3 regions of the Allobosea sp. 2KB_26 genome follow, and region 3 is predicted to be linked to each of the others. Evidence: riboswitches for the same ligand, from Rfam matches in the RefSeq annotation. Region 3 holds a riboswitch; each other region holds the start of a gene.

Region 1 (9,819 bases), on a different contig from region 3:
CGATAACGCCGTCCACTGTGACACGCGAACGAATGGCCGGCCAGTTGAAGGCATTGACCAGCGGCTTCGGCAGCGCAAGCCCTGACGTCTCGATCAGGATGTGCTCCGGCGGGTTCGGCCGGTCCAGCAGCTTTTCCAGCGCCGGCACGAAGTCGTCGGCGACGGTGCAGCAGATGCAGCCATTCGGCAGCTCGACGATGTCCTCCGCGGTGCAGCCGGAAATCCCGCAGCCGGCGATGAAGGAGCCGTCGAAGCCGAGATCGCCGAACTCGTTGACCAGCACAGCGATGCGCTTGCCCCCGGCATTCTCCAGCAGGTGACGCACCAGCGTGGTCTTTCCGGCACCGAGGAAGCCGGTGATGATCGTGCAGGGGATCTTGCCCAGCGAGCGGGCTTGGGGAGCGTTCATGGTCTCATCCTTGTTGGCGCACCGGGAGAGGCGGTACGCGCGCGACCACGCCCTTGCGGAACGAGGCGGGTCTTTCTTTCCAGGGAACGATACCGTTCGTGCTGGCTGCAAAACTCGCAGCTGCGCCGACGACTTCGTCGATATGGGCGTCGGTGTCGAGGTCGCCGATCAGATAGGTCCATTTCCCGTCCGCCGCCAAGGCGACGGTGCAGGGGCGATTGCAGACCGCGAGGCAGTCGACAGGTTCGACCGGAAGCGTACCGCCGTCGCGTGCGATGCGTTCACGCAGCGCTTCGGCAAAGCTCAGTCCGGGCTGATCGTACCCCTCCGGCAGGTCCGCCCGCGTACGCCGGCAGGCGACGCAGACGAAAATGGTGACATTGCCTTCGGGCATGGGCCGCTTCCTTGCTCCCGGCGCGATCCCGGGGGGATCGCGCTCAGCGTCAGGCCCTGGCCGGGGCGGCGGCACGGCGCGTTGCCCAGGGCCAGAGCACACCGACGGCAAAGCCGGTGGCGAGCCAGAGGGCGGCCTGGAGGGCGAGCGAGAGCGCGGCGAAATGCGCCGCGATTTCGGCTGGGACCTTGCTCTCCGGAGCGGCGGGATGTGGCGCGCCGATCAGATGCGGCACGAGCACCGCCAGCACGGCAAGCGCCCGCAACCAGGGGGCCTCTGCCCGAAGGAAGACCCAGAGCCCGCCAGCAGTGACGAGCGCCGTGGCGATCCACCAGGTCTGGCGGTGAAGCAATTCGGCTGACGCACTGCCGGGCAGCTCGGGTGCGAGCCCGGTTGCGGGCACGAGGCCGAAGGCCAGGAACCCGCACGCCGCCCAGATCAGTGCGGTCCGCTCGGTGATGGCATCGCCTGCGGCGATCATGCCGCCGAGCAGCAGGGCGGCAAAACCGATCGCGGTCGCAATGGTGACGATGGTGGTGAAGGCCGTGCGCTGCAAGCCGTCCTGCGGCTTCCACTCGGCGTGGTCTGCCGCGTCAGGGCCGCCATGGGCTAGGACGATCCTGGCATCGCCGGTGAAGCTGGCGTGCTGCAGTTCGGCCGCCCGCAGCGCCGTCTCGAAGGTTTCCGCCTTGAGGATCAGCGGCGTGGTGGTGACATGCTGGAGTGCTGCAACCAATAGCCCAGCCATAAGCCCGGCCAGAAGACTGACCGTGAGAACACGATTGACCATGTTGCGATTCCCTCAGTGGCAGGGAAAGGCGAGGGTGTGGCGCGTGTCGTGGGCCGCGTTGTGTACGCTGGTCGAATGGGCGAAGCCGACGGTGAAGATCAGGGCTGCACCGAGTGCCAGGGCAGCTGCGGCAGCCTTGACGCGCTCGGAGGCGCTGGCCTGGGTGGTGATCGAAGCCGTATTCGTCGTCATCTCGGTCTCCTTGGCCACCCCGCCGGCAGCCCGCTGGATTGCATCACTCGCTGACGGCAGGTCTCCTGGCTCGCGGGTCCGGATCTCTCGCCGCCTTCCCGGGACAATCCCAGTGGCCGATGGCGCGAAACTCGCCGCTTACAGTTGCGGGGGCAGCCGCGGTATCGCACCGCGTTCCCTTTTCACCTCCTTGCAGAGGCACCGTCAGGGATGATCATTAGCCATCTGCACGGTGCTGTGCAATGCAGCGATCGTGATTGCGAGCGCAGTGAAGCGATGCGATCTCCTCTGGCCCATCCCGGCTTGCTTCGCTTCCCTCGGCATGTCCATTCCTTAGGCTGATCTTCCCTGGGCTGAGATTTTGGCAGTGGCAGCGATCCTTTCCCCTCTCACCCTCGTTCTGGGCGGCGCCCGCTCCGGCAAGAGCCGCCATGCCGAGGCCCTGATCGAGATGGTGTCGGCGCCCTGGACCTATCTCGCCACGGCGCAGGCCTACGACGAGGAGATGCGCGCCCGGATTGCCGAGCACCGCGCCCGCCGGTCGCAGGACTGGACGACCATCGATGCGCCGCTGGCCCTGGCGCAGGCGATCCGCGCGGTTCCCGCGGGGCAGCCCATCCTAGTGGACTGCCTGACGCTCTGGCTGACCAATGTGATACTGGCGGAGCAGGATGTGGCGGCTGCGAGCCGCGAACTGGTCGAGGCCTGCCTCGCGGCACGAGGCCCGGTGGTCCTGGTCTCCAACGAGGTCGGGCTCGGCATCGTGCCGGATAATGCGCTCGCCCGGCGGTTCCGCGACGAGGCGGGCCGGTTGCACCAGATGCTTGCGGCGCGGGCCGACCGGGTGATCTTCATGGTCGCGGGTCTGCCGATGCAGGTGAAATGAGCAGGGAGTTGTGATGACAATCGATGCTGACGAGGCCGCCCGCCACAAGGCCAAGATGGAAAAGCGGAAGGCGGTGCAGGATGCCGAGGTCGCCGCCAAGACGATCGAAAAGGGGCTCCTGATCGTCAATACGGGGCCTGGCAAGGGCAAGTCGACCGCCGCTTTCGGTCTGATCCTGCGGGCTCTCGGCCATGACTGGCGCGTCGGGGTGGTGCAGTTCATCAAGGGCGCCTGGGCGACCGGTGAGCGCAAGGCGCTCGACGCCTTTGGCGATCGCATCGTCTGGCACACGATGGGCGAGGGCTTCACCTGGGAGACGCAGGACAAGGCCCGCGATATCGCCGCCGCCGAGCGCGCTTTCGCCAAGGCGAAGGCGCTGATGGACGATCCGGAGATACGCCTGCTCGTTCTCGACGAGCTCAACATCGCGTTGCGCTACGACTATTTGCCGCTGGCGGAGGTGGTCGAGACATTGGCGAACCGGCGCCCTGATCTGCATATCGTTGTCACCGGCCGCAATGCGAAGCCCGAGTTGATCTCTGTTGCCGACCTCGTCACCGAGATGACGCTGGTGAAGCATCACTTCGCAGCGGGCGTGAAAGCACAGGCCGGGATCGAGTTCTGAGGCTCAAGCATCGGCCCGAAAAGTGGATCGCGGCTTTCGGGACAGCCGATGCAAACACAGAAGGTGAGATCATCGGTCCGGATGCGATGCCCGGTCCGATGATCTACAAGGCGAGCGCGGCGAAGGCGCCTGTAATCGCGAGCCCCCACAGGAGCAGACACGCCCTCCGATAAAGAGCGAGCGCCCGCCGGATATCCGCCGCGCCCGCTTCCGCCCGGCCATCCCCCATCCAGCCGTCGTCGACCCTGACATCGCCATAAACGCGCGGGCCCGCCAGCCGGAGACCGAGCGCACCCGCCATCGCGGCTTCCGGCCAGCCGGCATTGGGCGAACGATGATGGCGGGCGTCGCGTCGGACAGCTCGCCACGCATTGCTGGGGTCTGACGTTCGGTCGAGTGCGGCGGCTGCGGTCAGCAGCAGCGCGGTGAGGCGAGAGGCCGGAAGGTTGACGAGGTCGTCGAGACGCGCCGCCGCCCAGCCGAAGGCGAGGTGGCGCGGTGTCTTGTGGCCGATCATCGAATCGGCGGTGTTGATTGCCTTGTAGAGCGCGCCGCCGGGTAGGCCGCCGACGGCGAGCCAGAGCGCAGGGGCGACGATCCCGTCCGAGAAATTCTCGGCAAGGCTTTCAATCGCGGCGCGGGAAACCCCGGCCTCGTCGAGAGTTTCGGGGTTGCGGCCGACAATCATCGAAACGGCCGCGCGACCGCCGGCGAGGCCATCCCGCTCCAGCCCTTCGGCGACGCGTGCGACATGGTCGTGCAGGCTGCGCTGTGCGATCAGGCTGGAGGCGAGCAGTGCGAGCGGCAGCCAGCCAAGCGGGCCGAGGCCGCGACAGAGCAGGGTCAGCCCCCATGAGACGATGAAGACGACGGCAAGCAATAGCGCGAGGGCGAGGCCGCCGGCCGCCTTGCGCATGGTGAACGAGTCGCTCTCGCGATTGAGCGTCCGATCGAGGCGGGAAATCAGCGCACCGATCCAGGTGACGGGATGGCCGATCAGCGCATACAAGCCCTGGGGGTAGCCGAATCCCGCTTCGATGATCAGCGCGGCGGCGAGGAGCGGCAGGGAATCGGACAGGCTCATGCGGGGCGGGAATGACTGAGGCGGCGGGCAAGGTCTGGCATGGCGGCGATCTGGCACAGGCGAAGGCGCTGTTCCCGGAGGCGCCCGAGCCATGGATCGATCTTTCGACCGGGATCAATCCAATCCCCTATCCGGTTCCTGAGCTGCCGTTAAGCCTCTGGCAGCGTCTGCCGGGAGCGCGGGACGAGGCGGCACTGCTTGCTGCCGCGCGTCAGGCTTATCGCGTATCCGCAGCGGCCGGCATCGTCGCGGCGCCTGGCACCCAGATCCTGATCGAGCTGTTGCCGCGGCTTGCAAGCGCGGGAGCGGTGGCCGTGCTGGGCCCGACCTATGCGGAGCATGCGCTCGCCTGGCGCAAGGCCGGCCGGGCCGTCCACGAGATCGAAAGGCTCGACGATGTCGGCGACGCTGGCGTGGTCGTGGTGGTCAACCCGAACAATCCCGATGGACGGGTGATCGGGAGGGAGCAGCTCGCCGCGCTTGCCCGAAGCCTGGCGACCCGTGGCGGATTGCTCGTCATCGACGAGGCTTTCATCGATTTCATGCCCGAGGCGAGTTTGATCCCGGAGCTGCCTCCGGCGACCATCGTGCTGCGCTCCTTCGGCAAGACTTATGGTCTGGCGGGCCTGCGCCTCGGCTTCGCGATTGGCGAGCCACGCCTGACGGAGATCCTGCGCAACGCGCTGGGTCCATGGGCGGTGGCCGGCCCCGCGCTTCATCTCGGGGCGCAGGCGCTCGGTGATGTAGCTTGGCTGGCGGCGACCTCCGCCGCTCGCACACAGGACGCTGGCCGGCTCGACTCGCTGCTGGAAACGTGCGGCGAGGTCGTCGGCGGAACCTCCCTGTTTCGGCTGCTGGCGACACCCGTCGCGGTCGCGCTCTTTGCCCATCTCGGCCGCAACGGCATCTATGTCCGCCGCTTCCAGAACAATGTCGGCTGGCTGCGCTTCGGATTGCCGGCAGGCGTGCCGGAATGGACCCGGCTCAAGGATGCACTGGCATCCTTCCCGCCTGCCTGAGCGACATGGGGCGTGAGTGCAAGACGCCCGGGACGGCGCCGCCTCGCGCCACTAAGCTCCAGCCGTCACCAAAGGGGAGAACGGAATGACGTCCTGGCCTCACGAGCGCGAACTCACGATCGGCTTCGCCCATGCCGCCTACCAGCTCGGTGCCGAGTTCGCGACGCGCAAGCGCGCGGCGAAAAGTTTCGAGGTCCGCGGCCTGGACGAGCTTAGGGCACGTGCTCCCGAGGCCGATGTCCTCGTCGTCTCCGGTCTCTGGCGCAACGAACTGATCGCTGCCTGCCCGCGCCTGCGCTTCGTCCAGTCGATCAGCGCCGGCACGGATCAGTTCGACAAGCCCGCCTTCGCCTCGGCGGGCCTTCGCCTCGCCAGTGCGCAAGGGGGCAATGAGCGCGCCGTTGCCGAACACGCCATGGCGCTCATCCTCGGCCTTACCCGTCAGATTCATCTCGCCCGCGACAACCAGATGGCGAAGCATTGGCGGCCGATGATCGGTGATCGCGCCCGGCGTGAGGACGAGCTTGGCGGCAAGACGCTGGTCATTGTCGGCCTTGGACGGATCGGCCTGCGTTTGGCGAGGTTGGCTGCGGCGTTCGGGCTGCGCATCATCGGCGTGCGCCGCAGCGAGCACCCCGAGCCCGGCATCGATGCGATCGTGACGCCGGACAAGCTGAGCGAGGTTCTGCTGCACGCCGATATCGTGGCGCTGACCTGCCCGCTGACGCCCGAGACCGAAGGGCTGATCGGCAAGGCGGCCCTTGCCGCCATGCGCCCGGGCTCTCTCCTGGTCAATGTTGCGCGTGGCCGTGTCGTCGACGAGGCGGCGCTGCTGGAGGCGCTGGGCTCGGGGCGCCTGGCGGGCGCCGGGCTCGACTGCTTCCATGACGAGCCGCTCCCGCCGGCCTCGCCCTTCTGGGGGCAGCCGAACGTCATCGTCACCCCGCACAGCGCCGGTGAGACGCGCGCCTACGAGACGAATGTCGTCGATATCCTGATCGACAATCTCGACCGGCTGGCGCGTGGTGACGCGCAGTTGCGCAACCAGATCGTTTAGATCAGCGAACCGGATATCGTATCCGGTCCGATGATCTGACCTTCTGTGATTGCACCGGTTTTCCCGAAACGCGCACAGTACTTTTCGGGCCGATACCTGACCGGGGGGCGCTTACGCCTCGTGCAGTCGGCGGTAGATGCCGTCGGCCTTGACCAGGTCGGCATGGCTGCCCTGCTCGGCGATCCCCGTCGAATCCACCACCACGATCCGGTCGGCGTCACGGATGGTCGCGAGACGATGCGCGATCATCAGCGTGGTGCGGCCCTGCGACAGGTCCGCAAGCGATTGCTGGATGGCACGCTCGGTTTGCGTGTCCAGCGCTGAGGTCGCCTCGTCCAGGATCAGGATCGGCGGATTCCTCAGGAAGATGCGAGCGATGGCGAGGCGCTGCTTCTGGCCGCCTGAAAGCTTGACGCCGCGCTCTCCGATGATGGTATCGAGCCCGTCGGGCATGGCCGCGATGACCTCGTCGAGCCGCGCGCGTCGCGCCGCCTCGACGATCTCGGCCTCGCTCGCCTCGAGCCGGCCATAGGCGATGTTCTCGCGCATCGTGCCGGCAAAGAGAAAGACATCCTGCTGCACGATGCCGATCTGCCCGCGCAGCGAGGCCAGCGTCATGTCGCGGATATCGATGCCGTCGATGGTGATGCTTCCCCCGCTGACCTCGTAGAAGCGCGGCAGCAGCGAGCAGATCGTCGTTTTGCCGGCGCCCGACGGACCCACGAACGCGATCGTTTCGCCCGGCCTGATATGCAGGTCGATGCCGCTGAGCACGGGGCGGCCTGTCTGATAGGCGAACGAAACGCCCGTATAGCGGATTTCCCCCGAAAGCCTCGGTGCAGTCACCGCATTCGGGCGGTCGGCGATATCCGGTTCGGTGTCGAGGAACTCGGTATAGCGCCGGAAGCCGGCGATGCCCTTCGGATAGGTCTCGATCACCGAATTGATCTTCTCGATCGGCCGGAAGAAGACGGCGATGAGCAGCAGGAATCCGACGAAGCCGCCCTGGCTCAGGCTGCCAGTGATGACGAGGTAGCTGCCGGCGACCATCACCACCATCTGGGTCAGCCGCATGCTGAGATAGCTCAGCGAGATGGTGGCCGCCATGATGCGGTAGGCATCGAGCTTGGTCTGGCGGTAGTTCTGGTTGTCACGGGCGAAAAGCCGCCGCTCGTGCTCCTCGTTGGCGAAGGCCTGGACGACGCGGATGCCGCCGACATTCTCCTCGATGCGAGCGTTGAAGCTGCCGACCCGCCCGAAGAGCTGCTGCCAGTTATGCGTCATGCGCCCGCCATAGCGGCCGGTCAGCCAGCCGGTCAGCGGCACGATCGCGGCGGTGACGAGCGCAAGCTCGGGGCTGACCATGAACATCAGCACGAAGGCGCCGAACAGGGTCATGATTGCGATGAACAGGTCTTCGGGCCCGTGATGCGCGACCTCGCCGATCTCCTCGAGGTCCTTGGTGAGGCGGGCCACGAGATGGCCGGTCTTCTGGTTGTCGAAGAAGCTGAAGGAGAGCTTCTGCAGATGGTCGAACGCCTTCCGCCGCATCTCGGTCTCGATATTGATGCCGAGCATGTGGCCCCAATAGGTCACGATCGCCATCAGCCCGCTATTGAGCAGGTAGATCACCAGTAGGGCTGCGGCGCAGCCAAGGATCAATCCCCAGTTCTGGCCCGGCAGCAACCAGTCGATGAAGAACTTCACCGCGATCGGGAAGGCGAGCTCGAGCAAGCCCGACAGCACGGCGCATGAGAAATCCAGCATGAAGAGACCGCGATGCGGTGCGTAATAGGCGAAGAAACGGCGAAGCATGATGGTGTCTTCTCAAATCCGGATCGCGGTTCGGATCGGGCGTCCCGGATCGCGTGATTTTCCGCGGATCCAGAGGCGGGAATGGGGCCGGGCCCCTCTATAGGCTCTGGCGTGCCGGAGCGGAATGCCGGCGACGCATGGGCGGGCCCTGATCACGGATCGACGAGGCGGCGGGGCCTCCGCCTCGTCCCAGGTCGTTCATCTCAGCGATTGTAACGCACCGGCACCGCGAGCGAGATCGTCCCACCCCCACCAATGCCGGCAGGAGGGGCCGGAACGGGGCTCGCCCTGCGGATCATGCTGACGGCCTCCTCGTCGAGCGTGGCATCGCCGGAGCTACCGGCCAGCCGTGCGGACAGGACCCGCCCACCGCGATCGATCGAGAAGGCAATCTGTACCGTGCCGGGACGGGCGCCGCCCGGGAAGCGCTTGTAGCGGTTGAGATGGGCGATCAGCATGCCACGCCATGACGCCGTCGAAGCGGAAGACGACGCGGCGGCGCCGGTCGGAGCGGAGGTGGGGGCAGCAGCGGGGGCGGCCGATGCAGGAGGAGCAGCGGCTTCCTTGGCCCGCGGCCTCTCGCGCTCGACGGGCTTGCGGCGCTCGACGACGCGCGGCTTGGGCGGCGTCAGCTTGCGTTCGACGACCTTCGGCTTCTCGGGCGCAGGCGCAGGCGGGGGGGCGAGCACTGCGGCGGCATCGGGAAGCTGCGGCAGTTCGGGCAGCTTGATCTCAGGCTCGGGCAGGTGGACCGGCTCTGGCGTCACCTCGGGTTCCGGCGGCGGCTCCGGCTCCTTGACCGGCTCGGGAACAGGCTCCGGGGTTGGCGGGGGCGGCTCGGCCTCGGTCGCCTGGGGTGCAGGGGGCAGGTCAGCCGCGGGGGCCTCGGGCGCAACCGAAACCGCCGCAAGCTCGATCATCACGGCAGGCTCGGGCGCGCCGGCCGCGGCCTCTCCCGGTCGCCAGCTCAACGCCAGCCAGGCAATGCCGCCATGCGCGGCCACGACGACGAGCCCAGCCGAGCTCCAGCGTAGCAGCGCCGGCCAGACGCGTCGCGACACGCCGTCATCGAGAGGCCCGGTCTTCATGGTTTTGCACCCGCAGCCGGCATGGCTGCCTGCCCCGTATCCTCGAGCCCGACCAGCGCGATCTTCAGGTAGCCGGCATTGCGCAGAAGGTTCATCACCTCCATCAGCTCGCGATAGGCGACAGTCCCGTCGGCGCGCAGGAAGACCCGCTGCTCACGGTCGCTGCTGGTTTGTCGGTCGAGGACATTCTGCAGCGCTTCGCGGGGGACAGGATCGTTGCCGAGCGCGAGCGAGAGATCACCCTTCACGGTGAGAAAGACGGGCTTCTCGGGCCGGGGCTGCGGCTGCGCATTGGAGACGGGCAGATCGACGGCGACATCGACGGTGGAGAGCGGGGCCGCGACCATGAAGATAATCAGCAGCACGAGGATCACGTCAATGAAGGGTGTGACGTTGATCTCGGAGACCTCAGCCAGATCGCCGTCCTGCGGATCCTTGAGCGAAACGGCCATGGCTCACT
Region 2 (9,819 bases), on a different contig from region 3:
CACCATCCGCCTGCTGAACAAACGCCCGGACTCCCGCCCCTTCGCACTCACCGTCGCCGGCGTGCCCGGCATCCGGGTCGAGACCATCGGGACCCAGGCGACAGCCGATCTTCGGCCGATCATCACGGTCGATCCCGATTCCTCGCGCGAGATCCGCGCGCTGGTCACGGTGCCGGCCGGCATTCCTCTCGACAAATCCCAGACGATCACCTTCACCGCCTCCGACCTGTTCGCTGGCGAGGTCGTGACCGCCGGGGATCATTTCATCGCTCCCTAGAGAACGCATCATGACCTGTTGCGGAGGCTTCATCATGCCGATCGACTTTCCATCCCCACCGGCGCCAGCTCGGCGCCGGCCTTTCGAGCTCAGCGGGCGCGCCGTGCTCTTCGGCATGATCGGCTTCTTCATCGTGGTCGCGGGCGTCAATGGCGTGATGATGGTCTCGGCCATCCGGACGATGCCCGGCGCCGATGTGAAGAGCGCCTACGAGACCAGCCAGCGCTTCAACAGCGAGATCGCGCGCATGCAGGCCCAGGCCGCACGCGGCTGGCTGGCCCAGAGTGAGGTCGTGCGTGCCGGCGCCGACGCGGTCGTTTCGCTCTCGCTGAAGGACAAGGCGGGCGCAGCCGTGACAGGGCTCGCAGTCGAGGCGAAGCTCCAGCACCCGGCGACGCGGCAGCAGGACCGCAGCATGACGCTGACCGAAACAGCCCCGGGCCACTATGGCGCGACGGTGCCGGAACTGCATGCCGGCGCCTGGACCCTGGTGGTCGAGGCGAAGCGCGATGGGGACCCGACCTTCTCCTCTCGCAGCCGCATCATGCTGAAGGAGTGAATCGCGTGGCCGCGCAGCAGGATCTCTCCGTCTTCGTCCGCCATCGCGAAAGCGGGGTCGCGGGCATGGAACTCGCGGTGGAGAACATCCGCTGCGCCGGCTGCATGCACGCGATCGAGAACGGCCTTGCCCATGAGACCGGTATCCTCAGCGCCCGGGTCAATCTCGCGCTGAAGCGCGTCACGGTGGAATGGACGGAGGGCGCACTGCGCCCAGAGGCCGTGATCGAGCGCCTCTCCCGGCTTGGCTTCAAGGCCTACCCCTTCCTGCCCGCCTCCGGACGTGATGACGACACAAGCGAGGAAAGGCGGCTGCTGCGCTATCTCGGCGTCGCCGGCTTCGCCTCGATGAACATCATGCTGCTCTCCGTCTCGGTCTGGTCGGGCAATAGCAGCGACATCAATCCGGTCACGCGCGACTTCTTTCACTGGCTCTCGGCGCTGATTGCCCTGCCGACCGCCGCCTATGCCGGCCGCCCCTTCTTCGAGAGTGCGCTCCGGGCTCTGCGAGCCGGCGCCGTCAACATGGACGTGCCGATCACGCTCGGCATCGTGCTCGCGCTCGGCATGTCGGTGGTGGTGACCTGGAACCACGCCGAGCATGCCTATTTCGACGGCGCGGTGATGCTGATCTTCTTCCTGCTGATCGGGCGCTATCTCGACCAGCTGATGCGCCGCCGCACGCGCGACCTCGCTGGCAATCTTGCTGCGTTGAAGGCGGAAACCGCGACCCGGCTACTGCCGAATGGCGAGGCGATGGTGACGCCGATCGCGGCCATCGTGCCCGGCGACCGCGTCCTGATCCAGCCGGGCGAGCGCGTCAGTGTCGATGGCATCATCGAGACCGGCTCCTCCGAGATCGACCAGAGCCTCGTCACCGGTGAAACCCTGCCGCATGCCGTCATGGCCGGCGCGCAGGTCTATGCCGGTACCGTGAACCTCTCCGGGGCCCTGACCGTCAAGGTCGAGGCCGCAGCCAGTGGCACCCTGCTCGACGAGATCGATGCCCTGATGGCGCGCGCGGTCGAAAGCCGCTCGCGCTATGTCAAGCTTTCGGATCGGGCGGCTAGGCTCTACGCCCCTCTCGTCCACGCCACGGCGCTCGCGACCCTGCTGGGCTGGATGGCCTTCGGTCTGCCCTGGCCCGAAGCACTGATCATCGCCATCACCGTCCTGATCATCACCTGCCCCTGCGCGCTGGGGCTGGCGATTCCGGCTGTGCAGGTCGTTGCCGCCTCTGCCCTGTTCAGGCGCAAGGTCATGCTGAAGCAGGGCGACGCGCTGGAGCGCCTGGCCGAAGCCGATGTCGCTGTCTTCGACAAGACCGGCACCCTCACGCTGCCGGATCCCGATCTGGTCAATGGCGCCGAGATCGATGCCGCAACCTTGCAGGCGGCGGGCAGGCTGGCGGCCGCGAGCCGCCACCCCCTCGCCCGCGCCATCGCCCGTGCCGCCGGCCATCCTGCTCCTGCGAGCGATGTCAGCGAGAATCACGGCGCAGGCCTGAGCGCGATCGTGGATGGGATCGAGACCCGTCTCGGCAGCGTCACCTATTGCGAGGCCGGGGCCGAAGCCGCCATCGTCGCCGCGCGCCATCCCGCAGCCTCCCTGATCGCCTGGCGCCATGGCAATGAATGCGCCGTCTTCGCGGTCGATCAGAAGATCCGGCCGGAGGCGCGCGACTGTATCGCCGCGCTGCGCGGCCTCGGCCTCGAGATCCGCATTCTCTCCGGCGACCGAAGCGAAGCTGTCGCGCCGGTCGCCTCGGCCCTCGGCATCACGAAGGCGGAAGCCGGCCTGCGTCCCGACGAGAAGCTCAAGGCGCTCGACCGACTCAGCGCCAAGGGGCGCAAGGCGCTGATGATCGGCGACGGGCTCAACGACGCTCCGGCGCTTGCCAAGGCCCATGTCTCGATCTCGCCGATCAGCGCGACCGACCTGGCGCAGGCTTCGGCCGACATCGTCTTCATCGGCGACAGCCTGATGCCGGTCGCAGACAGCCTGCGCATCGCCCGCAGGGCGCGCAACCTCATGCTGGAAAACCTCTGGTTTGCGGTGCTGTACAATGCCGTCGCGGTGCCGATTGCCGTCGCGGGCTTCGCGACGCCGCTCGTCGCAGCCGTCGCGATGTCGGGCTCGTCACTGGTGGTCACGCTCAACGCGCTGCGCGCGGGACGCGGCCTGCCGCGGCAGAATACGGGAGTGGCGGCATGAATATCCTGGTGATCCTGTTCCCCCTGGCGCTCGGTCTCGGACTGCTGGGGTTGGCGGCCTTCTTCTGGTGCATGCGCACCGGCCAGTTCAGCGATCTCGAGGGACCGAGCTGGCGCATTTTGAGGGATGACGACCTGCGTTCGCCTGGGGACACCCGCACCAACGATCATTGACGCAGCGGCCATTCCGGCCTTACCTCGCCAGCGACGGTTCCCTTAGGGGATCAAAAGGGAACGCGGTGCGGATGGTTCGCCATTCAATGCCGTGGCTGCCCCCGCAACTGTAAGCGGCGAGCCTTTCGCCACACGCCACTGGGGCCCTCGGACCTGGGAAGGCGGCGACAAGGCACCGACCCGCGAGCCAGGAGACCTGCCGTCAGCCGTGGTCACACGCGAACACGTTCGGACGGGGTGTTTCGATCGCTTGTTGAACTGCACGCTGGCTAAGGGCAGCGGACGGGGCCTCGCGTTCGCGGTGACGTGCCACAGACGTCAACGCCCGAGGTCCCATCGTGATCCGTCCTCCCAAGGTTGCCCGGCGCAGCCGGCTGCTCATCACCCTGCCGCTCCTTGTCTCCGCCGGCTCCCTCCCCGCCAGAGAGGCCTCGGCCCAGTCAGCCACCGGCTCGATTGCCCTCGACGAAATCGTCGTCAGCGCGACGACGCGACCCACGCCAGCGCGCGAGATCGCCAATTCCGTGACCGTCATCACTGCCGGTGACATCGAGCGCGAGCAGCGCCGGACCCTGCCGCAGGCGCTCGCCGCCGTTCCCGGCCTCAATATCGTGCAGACCGGCGGGCCGGGCGGGCTGACCTCGGTCTTCATCCGCGGCACTAACTCCAACCACGTCAAGGTATTAATCGACGGCATCGAGGCCAACGACCCGTCGACCCCGAACCGCTCCTTCGATTTCGGCTCGCTGCTGACCGACGACATCGAGCGCATCGAAGTGCTGCGCGGACCGCAAAGCGGCCTCTACGGCGCCAACGCGCTGGGCGGCGTCATCTCGATCACCACCAAGCGTGGCGAGGGTCCGCCGAAGCTGACAGCCCGCGCCGAGGCCGGCTCATACGGCACCTTCAACCAGTCGGTCGGCCTCAGCGGCGGCGATGACCGCTTCAACTACGCCCTCAGCATCGCCCATTTCAAATCGGATTCGACCCCGGTGACGCCTCCCGGGCTCGTGCCGCCGGGGCGCCGCATCAACCCGAATTCCTACGACAATTGGACCTATTCGGCCCGGTTCGGCGTCGCGCTGTCCGATACGCTGTCTCTGAACTGGGTCGGCCGCTACACTGACGGCTACCTGCTCTTCACCGGCGATTCCGGCTTTCCGAGCACGCCCAGCAGCTTCCGCAGCAGCCAGGACTACAAGCAGGCCTTCACCCGCGGAGAGGTCGTCTGGGATCCGCTTGGTGGGCGCTTCGTCAATCGCTTCGGCCTGTCCTACAGCAATCAGGACCGCACCGGCCGCACGCCGAATGCGATTGGTATCCTCGGCCTGCCGACGGAGAATCTCGGCGAACGCACCAAGGTCGACTGGCGCGGCGACCTGGAGCTGATGAAGGGCCAGACCCTCGTGATGGGCCTGCAATACGAGCGCGAGCGGCTGGAAACCCGCGCGCTCACGGCATCCAACGGCAATACGGGCGCCTTTGCCGAACTGCAGTCGAATTTCGGCGACCGGCTCTTCATGGTCTCGAACATCCGCTACGACGATGACGAGACCTTTGGCGGCCACACGACCTATCGCTTCGCGCCAGCCTATATCGTGCCGGGGACCGAAACCAAGCTGAAGGCGAGCTACGGCACGGGGTTCAAGGCCCCGACCCTGAGCGAGCGCTTCAGCGATTCTCGACCGGCCTTCAACTTCTTCGGCAATCCCAACCTGAAGCCGGAGGAAAGCCGCGGCTGGGATCTCGGCTTCGAGCAGCCCTTGCTCGCTGACAAGGTCCGGTTCGGCGCCACCTATTTCCACAACGACATCGAGAACCTGATCGTCACCAACGTGGCGCGGAACTCCTATGCCAATATCGGCAAGGCCACGACCAAGGGCGTCGAGGCCTTTGCCGCGCTCGAAATCTCGCCGCAGTTCAAGGTGCGGGCCGACTACACCTTCACCATCGCCAAGGACGACATCGCCCGACAGGAACTGCTGCGCCGTCCCCGTCACAAGGCCAGCGTGACAGCGAGCTGGATCCCGGTTGACAAGCTCACCCTTTCGGCGACGCTGATCTATGTGGGTGAGCGCGTCGACGGAAACCGTGACTTCTCGATCTCGCGCATGCGGGCGCCGGGCGCGGCCATCGTCAACCTCGCCGCCGAGTACAAGGCGACGGACAGGCTCAGTGTATTCGGCCGCATCGATAACCTGCTGGACAGGCGCTACGAGAACCCGGTCGGCTTCCTGGTACCGGGTCTGGGCGCCTATGGCGGCCTGAAGGTAACGCTGTGAAGGGCTGGGCCGCCCGCGCGATGGCCGGCGGCGCCCTCGCGCTCGGCCTCTTGCTCGGTTTTGGCGGCCTGCCGGCCGCTGAAACCCCGGCAAAGCCATCCCGTATCGTCTCGCTCAACATGTGCACGGACGAATTGGTGCTGCGGCTCGCCGAGCGCGAGCGCATCGCTTCAGTCACCTGGCTCTCCCAGGACCCGCGCAACGCCAACATGGCCGAGATGGCCCAGACCATCCCGGCCAATCACGGCCTGGTGGAGGAGGTGCTGAGCTACAAGCCCGACCTGATCATCGCCGGCGCCTACACGACGCGCAGCACGGTCGCGCTGCTGAAGAAGGCCGGCGTGCCCGTCCGTGAATTCGGGGTGCCGCGCAATCTCGCTGAAATGCGTGCCCAGATCACCGAGATGGCGGTCTTGCTCGGCGAGGCCGAACGCGGCGCGGCCCTGATCGCGGCGATCGACCGGCGCCTCGAAGCGCTCGCCGCCAACCCAATCGCGGGCCATACCAGGGCGCTGGTCCTGAGGCCGAACGGTTTCACCGTCGGGCGCGGCTCCCTGGTGGACGAGATCCTGACCCGCGCGGGCCTGACCAATCTCGCTGCCGAGCTCGGCATCGACAATTACGGCCAGATCGCGCTGGAGACGGTCGCTCTCGGACGGGCCGACATGCTGATCCTGAACACCACGCCGGGCGGGCCACCCTCGCTCGCCCATGAGATCCTTCATCATCCGCTCCTGACGAAGCTCGGCGAGCGGGTCAGGCTCGTCGCCCTCCCCTCGAAACTCTGGACCTGCGCCGGACCGGCCGTGCTCGATGCGATCGAGCTGCTTGCCGCCTCCCGCAAGCAAGGATCGCGCTCATGACACTGGCGGTTCAGGACAGGGCAGGAGCGACGACGCCGAAGCTGGCGCGCCTCGTTGTCATCCTGGCCGTGTTGATGCTGACCATGATGCTCGTTTCCATGGCGGTGGGCTATGCACCACTCGACATCGAGGCGGCCCTCTCCGACGCCCTCGCCGGGCGGAAGACCCTGCCGGCCCTTGTCCTTGTCGAACTCCGCCTGCCGCGCGCGCTGCTCGGCGCCCTTGTCGGCTTCAGCCTCGGGCTTGCGGGCGCCGCGATGCAGGGCCTGCTGCGCAATCCCCTCGCCGAACCCGGAATCCTCGGAATTTCGAGCGCCGCCGCCTTCGGCGCGGTCGTGGTCTTCTATAGCGGCTTGTCGGCGACGATGGCGCTCGCCCTCCCCTTGGGCGGCATGGCTGGCGCGGCACTGGCAACGCTTCTGCTCTATGCCTTCCTGGGGCGCGGCGCCGGAACGATGACGTTGATCCTCGCCGGCGTTGCGATCAACAGCTTCGCCGGCGCGATGACCGCGCTTGCGCTCAACCTCGCGCCAAATCCCTATGCCGCACTGGAAATCGTCTTCTGGCTGATGGGCTCCCTTGCTGACCGCAGCCTGCTCCATGTCTGGCTCGTGCTGCCGCCGATGCTCCTGGGCTGGCTGCTGCTGCTTTTGACGGCGCCTGCGCTCGACGCCCTCACCTTGGGTGAGGACACCGCCAAGAGTCTCGGCTTCGATCTGACCTGGCTGCGCGCCCGACTGACCGGCGGAGCTGCACTCGCCGTCGGTAGCGCGGTCGCGGTCACCGGTGCGATCGGCTTCGTCGGTCTCGTCGTGCCGCATCTGCTGCGTCCGCTGGTCGGCAACCGACCGGGTCGGCTGCTGCTCGTCAGCGGTTTTGGCGGAGCGATCCTGACGCTCGCCGCCGATACCGCTCTGCGCCTCGCCCCGATCCGGCCCGAGCTGAAGCTCGGTGTGGTGACGGCGCTGATCGGAGCGCCATTCCTGTTCCACCTGATCCATCGCCTGCGACGGGAGGTCTGATGAAGATCGAAGCCTCAGGAATTTCGCTCACGCTCGGGGCAAAACCGATCCTGCGCGACATCGATATCGCGCTCTCGGCGGGCGAAATGGTCGGGCTGATCGGCCCCAACGGTGCCGGCAAGACGACCTTGCTACGCGTGCTCACCGACCTCGTCACCCCCGATTTCGGCGAGGTGCGCTATGACGGGCTGACCGCCAAGACGCTCGGGCGCAAGGAACTGGCACGGCGCATCGCCTTCCTTGCGCAGGGCGGCGCGGTACACTGGTCGATGCGCGCGGAGGCCCTCGTCGGACTTGGGCGCCTGCCGCATCGCCAGCCCTTTGCCGGCGAGAACGAGGCCGATCGCGCCGCAATCACGCGCGCCATGGCAGCGGCCGACGCCACGGCGTTCGCCGACAGGACAGTAGAGACGCTCTCCGGCGGAGAGCGCATGCGCGTGCTGCTGGCGCGTGCGCTCGCCGTCGAAGCACCGATCCTGCTCGCCGACGAACCTCTGGCGGCGCTCGACCCGCTGCACCAACTCGAGGTCATGGAGCTTCTGCACCGGACCGCTGCCGGCGGCACCGGCGTGGCGGTCATTCTGCATGACCTGACGCTGGCCGCGCGTTTCTGCGATCGCCTCATCCTGCTCGATCGCGGCAAGCTCATTGCCGATGGTTCACCCGGAACCGTCCTCAGCGACGCCAATCTTGCTGCCGTATTCGGCATTACCGCCGCCCGCGGTTCGGAAGCCGGCGCACCCTACCTGCTGCCCTGGCGGCGCCTCACATCGGAACAGTCGCGACATGACAGCCCCTGACGACATCCGCGCTCTCCTGCGTGCCCATCTCCCCAATCCAGCCTCGCAATGGAATCTCGGTACCTTTGGCGCCATTGCCGAGTTCATGCGCGATTTGAACGAACCCGTTGAGCTCACTGATAAGACTCATCTCCTTGCGGCGACGACTGCGCGCGGCGGCATTGGCTTTCGCAATCTGACCGGCGTGACGCCCTTCGCATCGGAATCCGCGACCGGCCTGAGCTGGAACCACCGCATCGCGCTCTGCCTGCCTGAGAAAGCCTGTGCGATGAACCGGCGTATCGTCCTGACCGAGCTCGGCCCCGACGGCGACGCGCTGCGCGAGCAGGATCGCGAGGGCATCCTCTTCGACATGGGTCTCGATACCTTGCAGGTCGATATCTGCATCCGAACCTGCGCCCCGGGGCTGATCGCAGCCTTGCGCGCCGCATGCGGCCGCCCCCTCTTCGAGGCCGGCAACACCGCAATGGCCGCCATCGTCGCAGCCGGGCCGCATCGCGTCTTCATCACCCGTTTCGGCCGTTGTGAAGTCTACCAGCCAATCCCCCCGGCAGACGGCAAGAGCCCCGAGGGGCCGCATACCCATGTCCTGCCCAAGCTGATGCGGTCCGGCCGAACGCATGCCGCTACGGAGCCCGTCCCGGCGGGACTCGTGCCCTGCGCTCATCTCGTGCCGGCACATCCGGTCAAGGATGCGATGGGCCGGCCGACGCCGTTCGATGCGACCGCCCAGAAGCAATTCCAGGACCTGCTGATGCGTTATGGCGATGCCGAGCTGGTCCGGTTGAAGCAGAGCGTGCTCGCGGCCGTGGCCGCAGGAGCCACTCCGTCAGCCGTTGGCGCGCCGCAGGATCGCTTTGCCCGCCACGCCCTGCGGGCGACATTGCGCCAACTCGCGGCGTCCGGCGGAGCTATGCCTGGACTTCCCGCCTGGATCGCCGCTCATGATGAACGGTGGGCAGATGGTGCCGGGGCGGAGGACGCTGGCGCGGATGACGCGGCCGATGCCTATGGCCATGCGAGCTGAGGTGGCAAAACATCCCTGAGCTTGGCGCCCTCGGCTTCAATCTCGTGGTCGCCCCGATGCTGAAGGAAGGCGAGACGGAGCGCTAACTCTGCCTGCCCACGCATCCCGGTGGCTGGTACGACTGGCACGACGGCAAGCATTTCGAAGGGGCGGGACGTTTCGCGTCGATGCCCTTCGTGCAGGAGCGGAAAGCGCTCCCACCCCAAGGTCAGCCTCGCGCGCCGGAGAGGATGATGCGCGATCCCTTGCGGTCAGCGCGTTCGAGGCGCTGACGGAACCCGCCGGCGCCGGTCTCGAACGAACGGGTCCGCTGCTCCGTCGCCGGCAGCGCCAGATTCCGGCCCAGCATCGTCCGTGCCGGTGAAAGGCCGAGCAGGCCGAGCACGGTCGGGCCGATATCGATGATGCCGCAAGCGCAGACATCCTTCGCGCCGGGCTCGAAGCCGCCCCCGCGGACGGCCAGAACGGTGTTGAGTTCGTGCCGGTTGAGTCCGCCATGCATGCCGCCGCCGACCGGCACATCGAACTTGGTCAGGAGCCCGAGCCCGGGATTGCCATAGCTGTCCGGCTCGTCGCCGGAGCGCAGGACGTAGACGAGATCGG
Region 3 (9,819 bases):
GCCGGCAGCGTCCTGGCACTCGAGCCTGGGCAGCACCCGGTCGCGCATCTTGCTGGTGCGGTCCGCGACCAGACGGGTCACGACCGAAAGATCGAGCGTGCTGTCGTGGAACTCGCCAGTGAGGCGCGCCTTGTTCGCCTCGATGGTGACGGCACCGACCGCGCCCATGCGCTCATGGGTCGCGCCGCCGGAGCGTGCACTCAGCATGACGCGGCCCATCGCGGGCAGGCCTGCCAAGATTTCGGCGGGAGGCTGTTTCAGCAGTTCGCGAGGATGTGTGGTGTTTGTCATCGGGGGCTCCAAGGGAAAGAGGCGACGCTCCGGGGTCTCGGTCAGAGCGTCGCGTGACTGGCCGCGCCTGTCACAGCTGCGGTCCGTCAATGGGTGGCGCTGCTTCGTTGCGCCTCAGAACTCGACCGAAGCGGCCAGCTTGAATGTGCGGCCGGGCGCGGTCTGCAGCTCGAGCGGCGTGGTCGCGGCGACAGCGGCCGAAGCCGGAACCTTGTCGAAATTGTAGACGTTCGAGAAATAACGACGATCGAAGATGTTTTGCACGCCGCCGCGGACTGTGATGTACGAGGTCGGCTTCCAGTTCAGGAAGGCATCGAATACCGAGTAGCCCGCCGGCTTGAAGATCGTCGGTGCGCTGGCGCGGGTGACACCCGCTCCGAAGGTTCCGATGATTTCGGCTTCCAGACCATATTCCGGCATCAGGTACTTCAGGCCGGCCACGGCGGTCAGAGGGGTGATCGAGTTATAGGGCGTCGTCAAAGCGCCAGCATCGGCTTTCTGCGTACCGTACTGGTAGCTCACCGCGACATTGGCGAGCCAGCGCTCGTGGAATTTCCACTCGGCCGATGCCTCGATACCGGAGATCTTTACGCTCGACAGGTTGCGATAGGTCAGATCGGTCGTGCCGGGAATCGTCGCGAAGTTCTGAATGAAATCCTTGTAGTCGGCATGGAAGACGCCGACCGAGAACCAGCCATTGTCGAAGCGGCCGCGAATGCCGCCTTCGTAGGAGTTGACGCTCTCGGGCTTGAGATCCGGGTTCGGGATCAGATTCTGAGTGCCCATGGGCAGCGAAGTATAGAGCTGCTGCGCCGTCGGCATCTTGAAGCCTTGGGCGTAGCGGGCATAGAGCGAATAGGTCTCGTCGAGCTTGAAGATCGTGCCGACCTGCGGGATCAGCTTGTGCGACTCGATCTCGCGCGGCGCCTTGCCCGGCACGATGACGTAGCCCGGTCCAATGCTCGGATCGATGTTGTAATTGGCATGGCGGACGCCCGGCGTGATCGTCCAGCGACCGTTCAGCAACTCGATTTCGTCTTGCAGATAGAAATCATAGCGCGTGGTCGTCGCGTTGGCGAAGTTGAAGCCGCCTGCGATCGTCGTGGTGGTGACGCCCGTCGACATGTTCCGGACGTCGTCGCGACGCTCATAATCGGTCTTGGTGATGTCGCCCTGGAAACCGTAGGTCAGCCTGTGGAAGCTCGAGCCGAGTGCGAAGCTCGACTTGGCCTGGATATCGAGCTGGGAGAATTGCTCGGAGTAGTCGAGGAAGCCGCGGGTGAAACGCTGCTGGTTGTTGGTCTGCGTCTGGTAGCGATTATTGGTGACCTCACGCTTCTGCGGCGAGAACGATGCCTGCCAGCGGATCGAGTCGAGGAAGCTCGCGCCGACATCCCATTGATGCTCGAAGGCGATGCGCTGGCGCGACTTCACTTCGTCTCGGATATAGGGTCCGTTGCGGAGGCCAGACGCGAGGACATTGTAGTCCCATAGCTGGTTTACCTTTGAGCTGTTATCGAAATACTCGCCGGTCAGCTTGAACGTATGGTCTGTCGTCGGCGAGAAGACGATCTTGCCGAAGGCGTTCCAAACCGTGCTGTCGAGCGGGTTCAGCGTGTCGCAGCCGAGATAGCGCAGGCTCGGCACGGGGCAGCCCCAGCGGCCGCCATCGGCCCGGGCACGGCTGAGTTTGGCCTCCTCCGCCGTCTTCTGGCTCAGGCCGACAATGGCTTCGAGGGCAGGGGTGAGCCTGAAGGCTGCGATGCCGGTCTTGGTGAAGGAGCGGTCGAAACTATCATACCCGGCATCGAGACGTACGGCATACGGCTTGTCCTTGCCTTTCAGCAGGTCCTGGGGATCGAGCGTACGGTAGGCGACGATGCCGCCCAGAGCATCGGCGCCCCAGAGCACGGAGCCCGGGCCACGCACGATCTCGACACTCTTCAGGAAGGGCATCTCGACGAAGTTGCGATTGCCATCGGTGATGCGTTCGATCACCCGCGATCCATCGACCTGCATCTGGACGCGGTTTCCGCCGACCCCGCGGATCGTGAAGCCATCGAGGTTGCTGAACGGGTCGGTGCCGCTGGTCAGGCGGTTGACGCTGACGCCGGGCTGATAGCGCACGAGGTCCTGCATGTCGCGCGTCATGCGCTCGTCGAGTTCCTGCCGTGAGATAACGTTCACGACGCCGGGAACATCGAGAGCCTGCTTCTCACCACGTGTCGCCGTGACCGTAATCTGGTCGAGCGTGAACGCCGGTGACGCACTGCCGCCATCCGCGATCGCTTGAGAGTAACAAATCGTGCTTTGAAGGATTGTAAAAAGGAATGCGGCTGAAAAATATAGTTTTGATTTGTTCTTCATTGGAAGACCCCAGTCCATTTGCGGGTGGATGTAGTCCGCCGGTACTAGGATTCGCAATTGTAAATTTAACACAGTGCTTTCTGATGCGCTTTTGTCGCGCGAACTACATTTGCAATCTGTAATAGATATAGATTCTAATTATTCTACTTTAGCAGCCGCGCGGGAACTTCTTGCCCCGCATCGTCTGCGCGCAACCATGGAACATCCCGCAGTCGTAGCAGGGCCAGTCGACACAGATAGCGACATGGAGACATAAAGATGTCTTTATATTTCCATTGACTGCGGCGAGCATTTGGACCTAGGTTGGGCTGTCGTGGTTCTCCGGGTCTGTTTGCCCGGAGCTAAGAGGGAAGCCGGTGCGTCGAGGTCGCTATTGACCTGGGCAAGGCCGGCGCTGCCCCCGCAACTGTAAGCGGTGAGCCGCTGTCCAAGATGTGTCACTGAGGCCGGCAAGGTCTCGGGAAGGCCGGACAGCAGCGATGACCCGTGAGCCAGGAGACCTGCCTCGACGAACTGAACGTCCTCGGGCGGGGTGTCCCGGTGGAGCGCTTTGCGATTGCGCAGGCTCTTCGCCGGCGGAATCCCGGACGCGTCCGCTTTGGCCTTTGCTCCCAACTTTTGGGGTAAGCCTATGTCATCTTCACTTCCTGTCGCGACCCTTGGGACGCCGCGCATTGGTCCGCGTCGCGAACTCAAGCTCGCTCTCGAAAGCTATTGGTCGGGCAAGTCGACCGAAAAGGACCTGCTCGACACCGCCGCCGCCCTGCGCGCCGCCAACTGGGCCCGCCAGAAGGCACGCGGCGTCACCGTCATCCCGTCGAACGACTTCTCGTTCTACGATCAGGTGCTGGACACCAGCGTGATGGTCGGCGCGATTCCCGAGATCTATGGCTGGAAGGGTGGTCCGGTCGGGCTGCCAACCTATTTCGCCATGGCGCGAGGCGCGCAAGGCGAGACCGAGCCGCACACCTCCTGCGGCCATGCCCACCACGACCACGAGCATTCCCACGGCGCCCCTGCGCAGGAAATGACCAAGTGGTTCGACACCAACTACCACTACATGGTGCCGGAATTCGCGACTGGACAGCGCTTCGCACTGTCCTCGCTCAAGGCGGTCGACGAGTATCGTGAAGCCAAGTCACTCGGCTACGACACCCGCCCCGTTCTGCTTGGGCCGGTCACCTTTTTGAAGCTCGGCAAGAGCAAGGACGCCAGCCTCGATCCGCTCTCGCTGCTCGGCGAGTTGCTGCCGGTCTATATCGATGTGCTGCGCCGCCTTTCCGCCAACGGCGCTGAATGGGTCCAGATCGACGAGCCTTGTCTGGTGCTCGATCTCGACGAGGCCGCCCGCGACGCCCTGCGCCGGACCTATGCCACCATCGCCCATGCCTTGCCGCAGCTGAAGGTCATGCTGACGACCTATTTCGGTGGTCTCGGCGACAATCTCGACACGGCGGTCGCGCTGCCGGTCGCCGGCCTCCATCTCGACCTCGTGCGCGCACCCTCACAGCTCGAGGGGGTGCTCGCCAAGGCGCCGCATGGGCTCGTTCTGTCGCTCGGCATGATCGATGGCCGCAACATCTGGCGTGCCAACCTGCCGGCGCTGCTCGACCGGCTCGAGCCGGTTGTGGCCAAGCGCGGTACCGACCATGTCCAGATCGCGCCGTCCTGCTCGCTGCTGCACACACCGATCGATCTCGATCTCGAAACCGATCTCGATGTCGACCTGAAGAGCTGGCTCGCCTTCTCCGTGCAGAAGATGGGCGAGCTCTCGGTGCTGGGCAAAGCCCTTGCCGGTGGCCGTGACAGCGTCAGGGAGCCGCTGGACGCCTCAGCGGCCGCAGCGGCGGCCCGAAGGGCCTCGCCGAAGGTCCACGATTCCGCTGTCGCAGCGCGTGTCGCGGCAGTGACGCCCAGCATGACGGACCGCCAGAGCCCCTTCGCCGCACGCGCGAGATTGCAGCGCGAGCGCTTCAATCTGCCGGTCTTCCCGACGACGACGATCGGCTCCTTCCCGCAGACCACAGAGGTCCGCAAGGCCCGCTCGGCTCATGCCAAGGGCCTGATCAGCGATGCCGACTATGAGCAGTTCCTGCGCGAGGAAACTGAGCGCACGGTACGCTGGCAGGAGGAGATCGGCCTCGACGTGCTCGTCCATGGCGAGTTCGAGCGCAACGACATGGTGCAGTATTTTGGCGAGCAGCTCGCCGGCTTCGCCTTCACCAAACACGGCTGGGTCCAGAGCTATGGCTCGCGCTGTGTGCGTCCGCCGATCCTGTTCGGCGATGTCTCGCGGCCGAAGCCGATGACCGTCGGCTGGTGGACCTATTCGCAGTCGCTGACCTCGAAGCCGATGAAGGGCATGCTGACCGGGCCGGTGACGATCCTGAACTGGTCCTTCGTCCGTGATGACATCCCGCGCAGCGCCTCCTGCCGCCAGATCGCGCTCGCGATCCGCGACGAGGTCGTCGACCTTGAGACGGCCGGTGCTGCGATGATCCAGATCGACGAGGCGGCGCTGCGCGAGGGGCTGCCGCTGCGCAAGGGCGAGTGGAAGAGCTATCTCGACTGGGCGGTCGGCAGCTTCAGGCTCTGTGCCGCAGGCGTCGCCGACGCAACCCAGGTGCACACCCATATGTGTTACTCGGAGTTCAACGACATCATCGACGCAATCGCCGCGATGGACGCCGACGTGATCTCGATCGAGACCTCGCGCTCGAAGATGGAGCTGCTCGACGCCTTCAAGACCTACCGCTACCCCAACGAGATCGGTCCCGGCGTCTATGACATCCACTCGCCGCGGGTGCCCGAGGTGGGCGAGATGACGAGCCTGATGAAGCTCGCTCGTCTCCGGCTCGCAGACGAGCAGCTCTGGATCAACCCCGATTGCGGCCTGAAGACCCGCAAATGGGAGGAGGTCAGGCCTGCCCTCGTCAACATGGTTGAAGCCGCGCGGCACGTCCGGGTGGCCGCTCGCTGAGCGCCTGAGGCTCGTCGCGGCGGCGCAGGATGCCGCCGCGACGTCGCCGTCAAGCCGGCTTCGCCTCTCGAAGCTTCTCGGCGGAGCGGGTATCTCGCCGGGGGTACCGCACATGCAGCTCCATTCCGTACTGTCCTACGTGAGAAGCCCGACGCTCGTTTGCGCCTCGGCAATTGACGCGGCCAATAGTGGTGCTATCCAAACGTCAGGAGGGCAGCCCTTGTCCGCGTGGCGCCAGAGAGCAGAAACGAGCCGTTGGGTCGCGGTCGCCGTGGCCTATCTGCTCGTGCTCCAGGTGGTTCTGACGGGGCTCGCGTCCGGTGCCAATGCTGCGAGCATCGCTTTCGATCGCACTTTGGCCATAACGCTTTGTTCGCCGAGTGCCGCTTCACCGGGAGACACGACCGACCGCGGCACGGCGCAGCATGATCTGATGAGCGGTTGCGCGCTCGGCTGCTCTCATTCCACTCACGCGGATGTGCCGTCAGCCATCGGCTACCTGCCCGTTGTCTACCGGATCGTCGACCGGAACGCCTTCATCCGGCGTCTCGACGCGCCCCATGGCTTTGTCGCCGGCCGATCGCCCGCCAATCCCCGCGCACCACCCGTCTGAGACCTGAGCAGGCCGCCGTGCGTTCGCGCACATATGGCCGCTTGATTGCGCGCTCTCGGCTTCAAAGCCGATTTGCCCGCCATCCCCAGCAGATATGCGCCAGATTCGCTGATCCGAGCTTTCGGCGCGCTGTCTGCCCGGCAAGCGAGTGATGCACGAGGCTCGCACCTGCCATGCCTCGGGTCACCAGGCCAACGGCTCCTTTGCTGATCGCAATCCGACCGAGGCCGCATGTCGCGATCGCATTATCGGCCGGCACTCACCGTCCGATGACCACTCTCAAACACATCGAGCGTCATGGGCGTTCTCACGAGCCCGTCGCAGAACCGCTCTCACAGACCAAGGATTACGCCATGAAGACCCATCTCCTTGCAGCGATGTTCGTCACTCTGGGAACAACCGGTGCGCTCGCTCACATTACCCTCGAAACGCAACAGGCTCCGGTCGGCTCGACCTACAAGGCCGTGCTGCGCGTGCCCCATGGTTGCAAGGGCGCGGCAACGACGAAGGTCCGCGTCCGGATTCCTGAAGGCGTGATCGCGGTCAAGCCGATGCCCAAGCCCGGCTGGACACTGGAAACGGTGAAGGGCCCCTATGGCAAGGCTTTCGACTACTACGGCACACCGACTTCGGAAGGCGTGAAGGAAGTGGTCTGGAGCGGCGGCAGGCTGCTTGACGAGCACTATGACGAGTTCGTGCTGCGCGGTTATCTGACCTCCGACCTCAAGGCCGACACCGTCCTCTACGTACCGGTCGTCCAGGAGTGCGAGGGCGGCACAGTCGAACGCTGGATCGAGATCCCGACTGAGGGCAAGAGCGCCGACGACTACAAGTATCCGGCTCCCGGTCTGAAGCTCACCCCGAAAAAGTAAACCGAGCAAGTGGCCGGGCTTCGCGCCCGGCTGCTGGGAGTTGCCATGCGCTGGCCCCTTCGCCTCGCCTTCATCCTGACCTGCGCCTTGGCTGTCGCCACGGCAATATCCGGACGCGCGTTCGCTCATGCCGCGCTGATCGCCGCCTCGCCGGCGGACGGCGCGGTCGTGACCAACGCCCCTGCGGTGTTGACACTGAGCTTCAGTGAACCGGTGTCGCCGCTCATCCTGAAGTTGATCGGACCAGACAGCACGTCCCGCACACTCGATCGGTTCGTGCTGAAGGACAGGACGCTGATGATCGAAGCGCCCGCCGAACTGTCAGCCGGAACGCATGTTCTGAGCTGGCGCGTCATTTCCGAGGATGGGCACCCGGTTGGTGGGGCGGTGGTCTTCTCCATCGGTGCGCCCAGCGGCCAGTCGCCAACTCCTGAGACACGGACTGATCCTGCTGTGCGGGCAACCCTATGGCTGGGAAAGGTAGGGCTCTATCTGGGCTTGCTCATGGGGCTCGGCGGGGTAGCCTTTGCGACCTGGGTTGGTCCCTTGCCTCGCGATGCCCGGCGACCGCTCGGATTGTTCATCCTGCTCGGATCTGCGGCCTTGCCGCTGGCATTCGCCGCGCAAGGGCTCGATATCCTGGATCGCTCGCTCGGCAGCCTGGGCGAAGCGGACGTCTGGAGCGCCGCGGCCGCCAGTAGCTTTGGCCGCACGGCGCTGGCTGCAGCTGTCGCATTTCTACTCGGATTGGCCTCCCTGGCGGTACGCGGCCGCATGGGGCCGGTCTTCGCTGGAGCAGCCCTCCTGACTGTAGGGGTGGCGCTCGCCGCGAGCGGCCATGCCAGCGCGGCCAGCCCGCAGTGGTTGACGCGGAGTGCAGTCTTTATTCACGCCGTCAGCGTCTCCGCCTGGGCAGGAGCCTTGGTGCCGCTGTTCTTCGTTCTGCGGGAGGCCGACGCAATTACCGTGCTGCGCCAGTTCTCGCGTTGGATACCTGTCGTTGTTGGCTTGACCCTGCTCAGCGGTGGCATCCTGGCGGTGGTTCAGCTCGAACAGCCAGGCGCACTGATCTCGACCGGCTATGGCTGGGTTCTGCTGATCAAGCTCGCCTGGGTTGCAATCCTGCTGGGCCTGGCCGCCATCAACCGCTACCGCCTCACGCCCCTTGTCCTGTCTCGAACGGGCCTCGCCGCCAGGACGATGCGGCGCATGATCGCGGCCGAAACCTTGCTGGTGTTCCTTGTCCTTGGCACCGTTGCGACCTGGCGCTTCACGCCGCCGCCGCGGGCACTTCTCGATGCGGGAGCGCCGCCTGCGTCGATCCACATTCACACGGCCAAGGCGATGGCGGACATCCGCGTCTCGCCTGGACGTGCGGGGCCGGCCTCCATTTCGATTTCACTGCTCGACGGGGAGTTTGGACCGCTCACGGTCAAGGAGGTTCGCTGCGTGGTGTCGAATCCGTCGGTCGGGGTCGAACCGATCGAGCGTCAGGCCGTCCGGTCGAGCGACGGCACCTGGCATGTCGACAGCCTCGTCATTCCCATCGGTGGTCGGTGGACCATCGAACTCGAAATCCTGGTCTCCGATTTCGAGATGATCCGGCTCAGCGAGACCGTGGAGATCAAGCCATGACGAATGAGATGACGCGTCGGGACCTGACAGCGTTGGCCACGACCGGGGCGCTTTCGGGCTTGTTTGGACATGTACGGGCGGCCGAGGCGCAACCCGCGGCAACGGGCTCCACACCGGTGCGCATCGCGATGCTTGTCCACCCGGATATGGTTCTGCTCGATCTCGTCGGTCCGCTGACAGTGTTCTCACTGCTGCAGGCCGAGATTCATCTGGTCTGGAAGGGCAGGGCGGCCGTCACCAGCGACGTGAAACTGCCGGTTACGCCAACGGCGACATTCTCCGAATGCCCCCGCGGTCTCGATGTCCTGTTCGTCCCCGGCGGGTTGAAGGGCAGTGTCGCCTTGATGGGGGATAGCGAAGTGCTGGGCTTCCTCGCCGAACAAGGCGCGCAAGCTCGCTATGTCACGAGCGTCTGCACAGGCTCTCTGTTGCTCGGAGCAGCGGGACTGTTGAAGGGCTATCGGGCGACCTCGCATTGGTATGTCCGGGATCTGTTGCCGGTGATGGGCGCAACGCTCCAAACTGATCGCGTCGTGATCGACCGCAACCGGATGACTGGCGGAGGGGTGACGGCTGGACTGGATTTCGGATTGACGCTTGCTGCCTCGCTCATGGGTGAGGAGACGGCGCGCCGGATCCAGCTCGTCCTTGAATACGATCCGCAACCGCCCTTCGATTCAGGCGCGCCCGAGCGCGCGGACAAGGCGAATGTCCAGGATGTTCTCGCGCGCCGGTCGCCGCTGATAGCAATGGCGAAGGCGCAGGCTGAGCAGGCCAGGGCGCGCCTGGCGCTCTGAAGCAGCGGCGCGACATTCCATGATCGGGAAAAGCCGCTTGCGGACCGTCCCCAGCAGCACCGCGCCGGATCTCAGACGAAGTCGAACCGATCGACATCGACCAGCCCCTTGTCGGTGATCTTCAGATGCGGGATCACCGGCAGGGTCAGGAAGGCAACCTGCAGGAATGGCTCGGCCAGCACGACGCCGAGCGCCTTCGCTTCCGTTCGCAAGCCCTCCAGCCCGTGCCGCACGGCCTCGAAAGGCTGGTCGCTCATCAGACCG

The links. Region 3 has a riboswitch for cobalamin ahead of metE (5-methyltetrahydropteroyltriglutamate--homocysteine S-methyltransferase). Riboswitches for the same ligand answer to the same signal wherever they lie in the genome.
Region 1: linked by a shared signal. The riboswitch ahead of AB4099_RS24215 (CbtB domain-containing protein) and the one ahead of metE (5-methyltetrahydropteroyltriglutamate--homocysteine S-methyltransferase) in region 3 are both predicted to bind cobalamin.
Region 2: linked by a shared signal. The riboswitch ahead of AB4099_RS20080 (TonB-dependent receptor plug domain-containing protein) and the one ahead of metE (5-methyltetrahydropteroyltriglutamate--homocysteine S-methyltransferase) in region 3 are both predicted to bind cobalamin.

Annotation. Positions count from the first base shown of each region.
Region 1 covers NZ_JBFRHE010000010.1:216,443-226,261, reverse strand. The annotation lists gene cobW (cobalamin biosynthesis protein CobW) at 1-409, opposite strand, end outside; gene AB4099_RS24225 (DUF1636 family protein) at 414-803, opposite strand; gene AB4099_RS24220 (CbtA family protein) at 853-1,593, opposite strand; gene AB4099_RS24215 (CbtB domain-containing protein) at 1,606-1,785, opposite strand; cobalamin riboswitch at 1,824-2,006, opposite strand; gene cobU (bifunctional adenosylcobinamide kinase/adenosylcobinamide-phosphate guanylyltransferase) at 2,147-2,671, shown strand; gene cobO (cob(I)yrinic acid a,c-diamide adenosyltransferase) at 2,685-3,296, shown strand; gene cbiB (adenosylcobinamide-phosphate synthase CbiB) at 3,400-4,380, opposite strand; gene cobD (threonine-phosphate decarboxylase CobD) at 4,392-5,399, shown strand; gene AB4099_RS24190 (D-2-hydroxyacid dehydrogenase) at 5,485-6,456, shown strand; gene AB4099_RS24185 (ABC transporter ATP-binding protein) at 6,568-8,271, opposite strand; gene AB4099_RS24180 (energy transducer TonB family protein) at 8,475-9,359, opposite strand; gene exbD (TonB system transport protein ExbD) at 9,356-9,811, opposite strand; gene exbB (tonB-system energizer ExbB) at 9,815-9,819, opposite strand, start outside.
Region 2 covers NZ_JBFRHE010000007.1:209,869-219,687, reverse strand. The annotation lists gene ccoG (cytochrome c oxidase accessory protein CcoG) at 1-277, shown strand, start outside; gene AB4099_RS20095 (FixH family protein) at 312-836, shown strand; gene AB4099_RS20090 (heavy metal translocating P-type ATPase) at 842-3,049, shown strand; gene ccoS (cbb3-type cytochrome oxidase assembly protein CcoS) at 3,046-3,222, shown strand; cobalamin riboswitch at 3,240-3,440, shown strand; gene AB4099_RS20080 (TonB-dependent receptor plug domain-containing protein) at 3,561-5,504, shown strand; gene AB4099_RS20075 (ABC transporter substrate-binding protein) at 5,501-6,367, shown strand; gene AB4099_RS20070 (FecCD family ABC transporter permease) at 6,364-7,389, shown strand; gene AB4099_RS20065 (ABC transporter ATP-binding protein) at 7,389-8,189, shown strand; gene AB4099_RS20060 (DUF6925 family protein) at 8,176-9,216, shown strand; gene AB4099_RS20055 (alkaline phosphatase family protein) at 9,425-9,819, opposite strand, start outside.
Region 3 covers NZ_JBFRHE010000006.1:244,118-253,936, forward strand. The annotation lists gene AB4099_RS18515 (hypothetical protein) at 1-291, opposite strand, end outside; gene AB4099_RS18520 (TonB-dependent hemoglobin/transferrin/lactoferrin family receptor) at 406-2,676, opposite strand; cobalamin riboswitch at 2,956-3,180, shown strand; gene metE (5-methyltetrahydropteroyltriglutamate--homocysteine S-methyltransferase) at 3,290-5,638, shown strand; gene AB4099_RS18530 (hypothetical protein) at 5,859-6,251, shown strand; gene AB4099_RS18535 (YcnI family copper-binding membrane protein) at 6,605-7,123, shown strand; gene AB4099_RS18540 (copper resistance CopC/CopD family protein) at 7,169-8,758, shown strand; gene AB4099_RS18545 (DJ-1/PfpI family protein) at 8,755-9,555, shown strand; gene ade (adenine deaminase) at 9,627-9,819, opposite strand, start outside.